One region of the Janthinobacterium svalbardense genome, then DNA from elsewhere that is predicted to be linked to it. Evidence: riboswitches for the same ligand, from Rfam matches in the RefSeq annotation. Region 1 holds a riboswitch; the other holds the start of a gene.
The links. A riboswitch is a leader RNA that binds a small molecule or an ion and turns the genes downstream of it on or off. The one in region 1 is predicted to bind thiamine pyrophosphate.
Positions count from the first base shown of each region.

Region 2: another riboswitch for thiamine pyrophosphate. It lies ahead of thiC (phosphomethylpyrimidine synthase ThiC); the one in region 1 lies ahead of CNX70_RS20540 (TonB-dependent siderophore receptor).

Region 1 covers NZ_CP023422.1:4,636,636-4,641,703, forward strand. Annotated here, with positions in the region: gene CNX70_RS20520 (sensor histidine kinase family protein) at 1-123, shown strand, start outside; gene CNX70_RS20525 (Imm26 family immunity protein) at 155-637, opposite strand; gene CNX70_RS20530 (ferritin family protein) at 731-1,036, opposite strand; gene CNX70_RS20535 (iron-containing alcohol dehydrogenase) at 1,179-2,336, shown strand; TPP riboswitch at 2,403-2,500, shown strand; gene CNX70_RS20540 (TonB-dependent siderophore receptor) at 2,587-4,731, shown strand; gene CNX70_RS20545 (AAA family ATPase) at 4,728-5,068, opposite strand, start outside.
Region 2 covers NZ_CP023422.1:1,165,386-1,170,453, forward strand. Annotated here, with positions in the region: gene CNX70_RS05125 (PAS domain-containing hybrid sensor histidine kinase/response regulator) at 1-2,075, shown strand, start outside; gene CNX70_RS05130 (response regulator) at 2,104-2,910, shown strand; gene CNX70_RS05135 (hypothetical protein) at 2,950-3,204, shown strand; TPP riboswitch at 3,288-3,403, shown strand; gene thiC (phosphomethylpyrimidine synthase ThiC) at 3,483-5,068, shown strand, end outside.

The sequences.
Region 1 (5,068 bases):
AATGGCGCCGGCCTGGGCCTGGCCATCGTCGACCGCGTGCTGCTGCGCCACGGCGCCGAATTGCAGGTGCGCAACCGCGAGGGCGGCGGCCTGGCGTTTCAGATCAGCTTGCCAGCGGCGTAGGTCGGATTACGGCCTTGCGGCCTAATCCGACCTACGCTGCCGACGCCGCTTCCTGCGCCAGCAATTTATTCATCAACAATTCCGTCGCCCCATAGCCGTACAGGGAATCGCTTTCCATGCCCGGCGTATCGAAGGGGATCGACTCCTCACGGTTCAGCTTGGCAGGATCGGCATCCGCATAGCTGGCGCGCCAGGCGCGCTGCAAGGATTCATTGCGGCGGATAAAGGCCGGCATGGGCCAGGTATCGCGCTCCCAGTGGGGGCTGTCGCCCAGCAGGGGCCAGCGCTCGTTGAGCAGGGCCATGTCGCCCGTGCGCAGGCGGCGCACGGCCTGTTCCGGCCGCAAGCCTTCCAGTTCTTCCAGCGCAGGCAGGCTGTCGCGCTTCGGCCCGAACATATACGCCAGCATGATGCGCCCGGCGGGCGCGCGGCGCGCCACCACGCCGACGGCATAGCCGCCGCCCGGCAAGGGCACAGCAAACCAGCTGCCTTCCCGGTATGGTAATGATTTCATTTCTGCAAACTCCCCCAAAATCGTGTTCGGGGCACAGTCTACGCGAAGCAAGGGCTATGTGGCGCATGGTACGCCACAGCAACAAACCAATAGTTACACTATTTTCTCGTCATAGTGATACTGAGCAACAATCGGCCCCGCCTTGAACAGCGCTTCCTTCATGGCCGTATCCAGGCGCGCGTCGCGGCGGCGCATCCATTCGAGCAGCATGGCCGCTTCCTTGCGGCTGGTGTCGCCCGCATGCGCGAGCACGCGGCGCAATTCCGGGTCCGTGCACGCCTCGAAACGCTGGCTGTTCAAGTCCAGCGCGTGCAGCGCGGCGATGGTGGCGCCGATGGCGCGATGCATGTCGAGTGCCGTGGCCGGCAAACCCGATTCTTCCAGTGAGACGGTGGTCATGCGCATTCCTTTTCGCGTGGTGGTGACATCGGCTGCATTCTCCACCGTGCGGGCGAAAAGCTCAAGCGTCCACGACACGTTTCCACCCGTTCGGCCATAATCATGGCTCAGCAACAGCCTAAACCTCGGCAGCGGGAGCCCCATGTTCAATTTCGACTTTTACAATCCAACGCAAATCCTCTTCGGCCAGGGCCAGATCGCCGCCATCGCCGGCCTGATCCCGCCGCAGGCGCGGGTCCTGATGACCTACGGCGGCGGCAGCATCAAGCGCAACGGCGTCTACGATGAAGTCAGGGCGGCGCTGGCCGGCCACACGGTGCTGGAATTTGCCGGCATCGAACCCAATCCCAGCTATGAAACCCTGATGCAGGCCGTGGCCCTCGTAAAAAGCGAGCGCATCGATTTCCTGCTGGCCGTCGGCGGCGGCTCCGTGGTCGATGGCACCAAGTTCATCGCCGCCGCCGCCCTGCACGAGGGCGAGGCGTGGGACATCCTGGCGAAAGGCGGCAAGATCGTCGAGGCCGCCCTGCCCTTCGGCACAGTGCTCACGTTGCCGGCCACGGGTTCCGAAATGAATGGCTCGGCCGTGATCACGCGCAAGGCCACGCAGGAAAAGCGCTCGTTCATGAGCCGCAAGGTGTATCCGAAGTTCTCCGTACTGGACCCGTCGAAAACGTTCACCTTGCCGCTGCGCCAGGTGGGCAATGGCGTCGTCGATGCGTTTGCGCATGTGATGGAACAGTATCTGACCACCCCCGTGAACGCGTCAGTGCAGGACCGCTTCGCCGAAGGCATCCTGCTGACCCTGATCGAGGAAGGCCCGAAAGCCCTGTCGCACCCGGACGACTATGACGTGCGCGCCAACGTGATGTGGAGTGCCACCCTGGCCTTGAACGGCCTGATCGGCGTGGGCGTGCCGCAGGACTGGTCCACGCACGCCATCGGCCACGAATTGACGGCCCTGTACGAGCTCGACCATGCGCAAACGCTGGCCATCATCCTGCCCAGCATGCTGCGCGTGCGCAAGCAGGCCAAGCGCGCCAAGCTGCTGCAATACGCGGCCCGCGTCTGGGGCCTCGATGGCGGCGACGAGGATGGCCGCATCGAGGCAGCCATCGCACGCACGGAATTCTTCTTCCGCCACATGGGCGTCAAGACGCGCCTGGCCGACTACGGCCTGAACCATGCCAGCGTGGACGCCGTCGTCGCCGCCCTGGAAGCGCACGGCATGACGGCGCTGGGCGAACAGCGCGAAGTGACGCCTGCCGTCAGCCGCAAGGTGCTCGAACTCAGTTTGTAGATGCGCACCACACTGTTGTAAAACGGTCAGCCAGCGGGACAGCTGGCCGTGCTTCATGCTAAGCTGTCATTTCGCTAGGGGTCCTGGAGCAGTCATCCGGGTGAGAGATACCCTTCGTACCTGATCTGGATAATGCCAGCGAAGGAAAGCGCAAAGTACCTCCCTCCTTTGATAGCTCCTGCGTTGGCGCCAGCCGAACAAGCAGCCTGCCGTGCTCTTTCCCAGACACGGCTTGAACCACGAGCAATCTATGTCCACACCGAATTTATCTATTTCCGTTTTGACCCTGGCCATCCTGCACGCATTTGCCGCGCCCGCCCTGGCCGCGAATGACAGCGCCGAAGCGCCGGCCGACACGCCAAGCATGGCTGAAGTCGTCGTCACGGCCAGCAAGGCACCGGCCGCCAAGCGCGCTTCCGTGGGCGGCTTTGCCGACGCGCCGCTGCTGCAGACGCCCGCGTCCGTCACCGTCATTTCGCAAAAAGACATGCAGGACTTGCAAATCCGCAATCTCAGCGATGCCGTCAAGCTCGACACCAGCATCAACGACGCCTACAACGCCGTCGGCTATGCGGAGCAATTTTCCATCCGCGGCTTCAAGCTCGACAACAATTCCAGCTACCGCAAGGATGGCGTGGCCATTCCCGGAGACACGCAAATTCCGCTGGAAAACAAGGAACGCATCGAAGTGCTGAAGGGCCTGGCCGGCTTGCAGGCAGGCGTGGCCGCACCGGGTGGCGTGATCGACTTCATCGTCAAGCGCCCGACGAACACGCCGCTGCGCACCGTCACCGTGGAAACGCGCGAACGAGGCACCCTGTACGGTGCCGTCGACCTGGGCGGCCGCCTGGAAGACACGCGCTTCGGCTACCGTGTCAACGTGGCAGCCGAGCGCCTGCGCTCCTACATCAAGGGTGCGGATGGCAACCGCAAGTTCATTTCCGGCGCCTTCGACTGGCAAATCTCGCCGCAAGCGCTGCTGCAGCTCGATGCCGACTACCAGGACAAGGCGCAGGCGACGGCGCCCGGCTTCCAGCTGCTGAATAACACCACCTTGCCGACCGGCATCAGCGCCGATGCCATGCTCAACCGGCAGCCGTGGACACGCCCCGTGGAAACCGTCACCAGCAACATCGGCCTGCGCTTCCAGTACGCCTTCAATGACGACTGGCACGCCACCCTGTCGGCCAACCAGCACTCGTTCAAGCGCGATGACTACACAGCCTTCCCGTATGGTTGCAGCGGGCAAGACCTGTACCCTGGCTTCTGCGGCAATGGCGACTATGACGTGTACGACTACCGCAGCCTGGGCGAGACGAAAAAGCCCCTGAGCGCACAAGCCATGATCCAGGGCAAGTTCGCCACCGGCGCCCTGCGCCATGACTTCACGGCCGGCGTCTCGACCTTCCGCCGCAAGGACCGCGCCGGCCTGTACGTGTACGACTGGGTGGGCGTGAGCAACATCTATCAGCCGCAGATCGTCGGCACGTCGCCCGGCGTCACGGGCCCCGTGCGCCTGGTGCGCAAGGATACGGAAAACTCCGTCTTCGTGCAGGACATCGTCAGCCTGGCCCAAAACTGGAAGCTGCATGGCGGCTTGCGCCATATCAATGTCGACGGCTACCAGTATGTCTTGAAGGCCGACAAGGAAATCCGCGCCAAGCATGACTTCCTGCTGCCCAACGTATCGCTCGTCTACACCCCGATCGACAATGTCTCCGTGTATGCGGCCTACTCGCAGGGCATGGAACATGGCGGCACGGCCGACCGCAAGGCGATGAATGCCAACGAAGAGCTGACACCCAGCCGCTCGAAGCAGATCGAATTGGGCGTGAAGATGGATGTGACGCCGGACTTCATGCTGGCAGCCAGCCTGTTCCAGATCCGCAAGGGCCTGGAATTCCAGAACGCCGCCGGCTACTTCGTGCGTGAAGGCCAGGCGCAGCACCGTGGCCTGGAATTATCCGCGCAAGGCAAGGCGACCCGCGACCTGAACCTGGGCGTCTCGCTGACGGCCCTGAACAGCCAGCAATCGAACACAGGCGAAGCGTCGCTCGACGGCAAGCGCGTACCCAACGTGCCCGCGTTCAAGGCTGCCGTGCATGCGGATTATGCCGTGCAACAGGTGGCGGGCTTGAGCGTGAATGGCAGCTGGGAATATGCCAGCAAGAAAGCGTTTGAGTACAACAACACCACTTTCGTGCCGTCATACCACGTGTTCAACCTGGGCGCCGCCTGGGCCACGCGCATCGCCGGCAAGACAGCCGTGCTGCGCGCCGCCGTCAACAACGTGGCCGACAAGTTCTACTGGCGCGACGTGACGCCGGAATCGGATGGTTATCTGTATCCGGGCGCCAGCCGCACGTTCAAGGTGTCGGCGCAGTTTGACTTTTAATTGAGGGAAATGGCAGGCGCTGCAGCGAGCGCCTGCAGCAGCAAAGGCGCCGCCTGTTCCAGGCGCGCCTCCAGGTTGTCGCGCAGCACGTGGTAGACGATGCCGCGCGCGTCGAGCTCGTCGAGCAGGTAGCGGTAGATCAACTGGCGCACGGCTTCCGACTCGCGCTGCAAGCCGTCGGCCACCCACGGGCTGTCGGGCGCCGTCACCAACGTCACATCGTACTGCGTGGCATCGGCCAGCGCCGCCAGCTGCGCGTCCGCACCATCAAAATAATGGCGGCTGTAGACCACCGTCATCAAGGGCGTCGTGTCGCAAAACAGGAAGTGACGCGCCT
Region 2 (5,068 bases), 2.8 Mb from region 1:
TCGTGGCGCTGTACCGGCGCACGCTGTCGGCCAGCCTGCCGCGCCAGTTGCTCAAGGCGGGCGCCTTGCAGGATGCAATTTTCAATAGCGCCAATTTCTCGTGCATCGCCACCGATGCGCAGGGCGTGATCCAGATTTTCAATGTGGGCGCCGAACGCATGCTCGGCTATGAAGCGAGCGACGTGGTCGACAAGCTGACCCCGGCCGGTATTTCCGACGCGCAAGAAATCATCGCGCGCGCCGCCGCTCTCAGTGCCGAACTCGACACGGTCATCACGCCCGGTGTGGAAGCGCTGGTGTTCAAGGCCACGCGCGGCATCGAAGACATCTATGAGCTGACCTACATTCGCAAGGATGGCAGCCGCTTCCCCGCCATCGTCTCCGTGACGGCCCTGCGCGACATGCAGAGCAAGGTCATCGGTTACTTGCTGATCGGCACCGACAACACGGCCCGCAAGCAGGTCGAGGCGGAACAGGCCTTGCTGGACCAGCGCTTGCGCGACCAGCAGTTTTACACGCGCTCGCTGATCGAATCGAATATCGATGCCTTGATGACGACGGACCCGCGCGGCATCATCAGCGACGTCAACCAGCAGATGGAAGCGCTGACCGGCTGCACGCGCGACGAATTGATCGGTGCGCCATGCAAGAATTACTTTACGGAACCTGAACGGGCCGAGGAAGCCATCGCACGCGTGTTGCGCGAAGGAAAGGTGACCAATTACGAGCTGACGGCCCTGGCGCGCGACGGCAAGCAGACGTTTGTTTCCTACAACGCCTCGACCTTCCACGACCGCGACCGCAAGTTGCAGGGCGTGTTTGCCGCCGCCCGCGACGTGACGGAACGCAAGCAGTTCGAGCAAGCCTTGCAAGACACGAATATCGAAATGGAAAAGGCCCGCCAGGCGGCGGAAAAAGCGAACCTGGCCAAGTCCGAGTTTCTGTCGAGCATGAGCCATGAATTGCGCACGCCCTTGAACGCCGTGCTGGGCTTTGCCCAGCTGATGGCGTCCGAGACGCCGGCACCGAGCTTGCCGCAGCAGCGCTCGATCGACCAGATCCTCAAGGGTGGCTGGTATCTCTTGCGTTTGATCAATGAAATCCTCGACCTGGCCATGATCGAGTCGGGCAAGGTCACCATGTCGGAAGAGGCAATGTCCTTGCTCGACGTGTTGCAGGATTGCCAGGCGATGATCGCGCCGCAGGCGGAAAAACGCGGCATCAGCATGCATTTTCCCCGCTGCGGCAAGTCCTTTTATGTGCATGCCGACCGCACGCGCGTGAAACAGGTGATGATCAACCTGCTGTCGAACGCCATCAAGTACAACCAGAGCGGCGGCAGCGTGAAGGTCGAGTGCAGCCGCCATGCCGACCGCGTGCGCGCCAGCGTCACCGACAGCGGCGCCGGCCTGAATGCCGAACAGATGAGTCAGTTGTTCCAGCCCTTCAACCGCCTGGGCCAGGAAAGCAGCACGGAAGAGGGCACGGGCATCGGCCTGGTCGTCACCAAGCAGCTGGTCGAACTGATGGGTGGCACCATCGGCGTCGACAGCACGGTCGGCGTGGGCACCACCTTCTGGGTGGAATTCAAGGCCTCGCGCGCGCCCGAACTGCACCTGGAACAGGGCGTCGCCTTGCCGGTGGTGCAGGAAGACCAGGAAAGCCAGCGCACCTTGCTGTACGTGGAAGACAATCCCGCCAACCTGGCGCTGGTGGAGCAATTGATCGCCCGCCGCAGCGACTTGAAACTGCTGACGGCCATCGATGCGCACCTGGGCATCGACCTGGCGCGCACCTACCAGCCGGACGTGATCTTGATGGATATCAACCTGCCCGGCATCAGCGGCTATGGCGCCCTGAATATCTTGCATGATGATCCCCTCACCAGCCATATTCCCGTCATGGCCCTGTCCGCCAACGCCGTGCCGCGCGACATCGAGAAAGGCCTGGAAGCGGGTTTCTTCCGTTACCTGACCAAGCCCATCAAGGTCGTCGAATTCATGGATGCGCTCGACGTGGCCCTGCACCATGCGGCCGCGCACGGCCTGGCCGACGACACTCACACAGTACGCTAATTCAGCATTTAATTTTAGGAATACCGCCATGCTTCAAGCCACCGAGATCCTGAACGCCAGCATCCTCATCGTCGATGACCAGGAGGCCAACGTCATGCTGCTGGAACAGGTGCTGCGCAACGCCGGCTATACGCGCATCACCTCCACCATGGACCCGCAAGCCGTGCACGCGCTGCACCAGCAGCACCGCTATGACCTGATCCTGCTCGACTTGCAGATGCCGGAAATGGATGGCTTCGAAGTCATGGAAGGCTTGCGCGACATCGAGGCGGGCAGCTATCTGCCGGTGCTGGTGATCACGGCCCAGCCCGGCCACAAGCTGCGCGCGCTGCAGGCTGGCGCCAAGGACTTCGTCAGCAAGCCTTTCGACCTGGTGGAAGTCAAAACACGCATCCACAACATGCTGGAAGTGCGTTTGCTGTACCAGAAGCTGGCCGAATACAACAAGTCGCTGGAACAGATGGTGGAAGAACGCACGGCGGAGCTGCGCGAAAGCGAAGCGCGCTTCCAGCGCTTCACGGAACTGTCGTCCGACTGGTACTGGGAACAGGATGCGCAGGGCAACCTGACGCGCTTTTCCGGTCCCGTGGCTGAAATGCTGGGCATCGGCAGCGAGGAAGAGCCGCAGCGCTGGAACGCGGCTGAACGCGCCTTGCTCGACGCAAAAATAGCCGCGCGCGAACCGTTCCTCGACTTCATCTACAGCCGCGCCAACCTCGACGGCAGCACGCAGTATCTGCAGGTCAGCGGCGAACCGATGTTCGACAATGGCAGCCGCTTCATCGGCTACCGCGGCATCGGCCTCGATGTCACGGAGCGCCATCGCAGCGCCTGATTTATACTTGCTGCTATCCATCTCCTCAAGGAAAGCATCATGGCTGACAAATCTCCCTCCTACTGGTTTCCCGCCAAGACCTATGGCTGGGGCTGGGGCTTGCCCATCACCTGGCAAGGCTGGCTGGTGTTCCTGGCCGCGCTGGCGCTGTTCGCCTGCGGCGCCTTCCTGTTCCCGCCGCAAACCATGCTGGTCGGCTACATCGTGTATGAAGTGGCCATCGTTGCCGCGCTCATTTTTATCTGCCAGCTGAAGGGCGAACCGACTGCCTGGCGCTGGGGCAAGAAGAAGTAAGGCCGAAGCACCAAGACGACAAAGCAAGAAATCATCTGGCCACGCGGCGTGAACCGCGTATAATTGGCTCGCTGCCGCAAGGCGGCAAACGCTAGGGGTCCTGCCTTTCGCTGTGGAAACACAGTGCAAGCGCGGGTGAGAAATACCCTCCGAACCTGATCTGGATAATGCCAGCGAAGGGAAGCTTTAGGATGAACGCACCCCGCCTTTCCGCGTGCGCAATTCCGAACCTCCTTAGCTGGCTCCAGGCTTAAAACAAGTCTAGCCAAGGAGCCAAAATGAACGCCAACCCGAAATTCCTCTCCGCCACCGCCACGGTCGACGAAGCCGCCATCGCGCCGCTGCCCAATTCGCGCAAGATCTATGTCGAAGGCAGCCGCCCCGACATCCGCGTGCCCATGCGCAGAATCAGCCAGTCCGACACGGAAGCGTCGTTCGGCGGCGAAAAGAATCCACCGATCTACGTGTACGACACCTCCGGCCCCTACACGGACCCGGACGTGCAGATCGACATCCGCTCGGGCCTCGACACGCCGCGCCTGCCGTGGATCATGGAGCGGGCCGACACGGAAGAATTGCCCGGCCCCACCTCCGACTACGGCATCGCCCGCCTGGCGGACCCGAAACTGGCCGAGCTGCGTTTTAACTTGCACCGCAAGCCGCGCCGCGCCATTGCCGGCAAGAACGTGACGCAAATGCACTATGCGCGCCAAGGCATCATCACGCCGGAAATGGAGTTCGTCGCCATCCGCGAAAACATGCGCCGCCAGGAGTATTTGCGCGAACTGCAAGCCTCCGGTCCCATGGGCGAGCGCCTGGCCGACCTGATGGGCCGCCAGCATCCGGGCCAGTCGTTTGGCGCCAGCATCCCGGCCGAGATCACGCCGGAATTCGTGCGCGAGGAAATCGCCCGCGGCCGCGCCATCATTCCCGCCAACATCAACCACCCGGAAGTGGAACCGATGATCATCGGCCGCAATTTCCTGGTGAAAATCAATGCCAACATCGGCAATTCGGCCGTCACGTCTTCCATCGGCGAGGAAGTGGAAAAGATGACCTGGGCCATCCGCTGGGGCGGCGATAACGTGATGGACTTGTCGACGGGAAAACATATCCACGAAACGCGCGAATGGATCGTGCGCAACAGCCCCGTGCCCATCGGTACCGTGCCCATCTACCAGGCGCTGGAAAAGGTGAATGGCAAGGCCGAAGATCTGACGTGGGAAATTTTCCGCGATACCCTCATCGAGCAGGCGGAGCAGGGCGTTGACTACTTCACCATCCACGCGGGCGTGCTGCTGCGCTACGTGCCGATGACGGCCAAGCGCCTGACGGGCATCGTCTCGCGCGGCGGCTCCATCATGGCGAAATGGTGCCTGGCGCATCACCAGGAATCGTTCCTGTACACGCATTTCGAAGACATCTGCGACATCATGAAGGCGTATGACGTCTCGTTTTCGCTGGGCGACGGCTTGCGCCCCGGTTCCATCTACGACGCCAACGACGAAGCGCAGCTGGGCGAACTGAAAACCCTGGGCGAGCTGACGCAAGTTGCCTGGAAGCACGATGTACAGGTGATGATCGAAGGCCCCGGCCATGTGCCCATGCAGCTCATCAAGGAAAACATGGACTTGCAGCTGGAGCAGTGCGGTGAGGCGCCGTTCTACACGCTGGGACCGCTGACCACGGACATCGCACCCGGCTATGACCACATCACCTCGGGCATCGGCGCGGCCATGATTGGCTGGTATGGCACGGCCATGCTGTGCTACGTGACGCCGAAGGAACACCTGGGCCTGCCCAACAAGGCGGATGTGAAGGACGGCATCATCACCTACAAGATTGCGGCGCACGCGGCCGACCT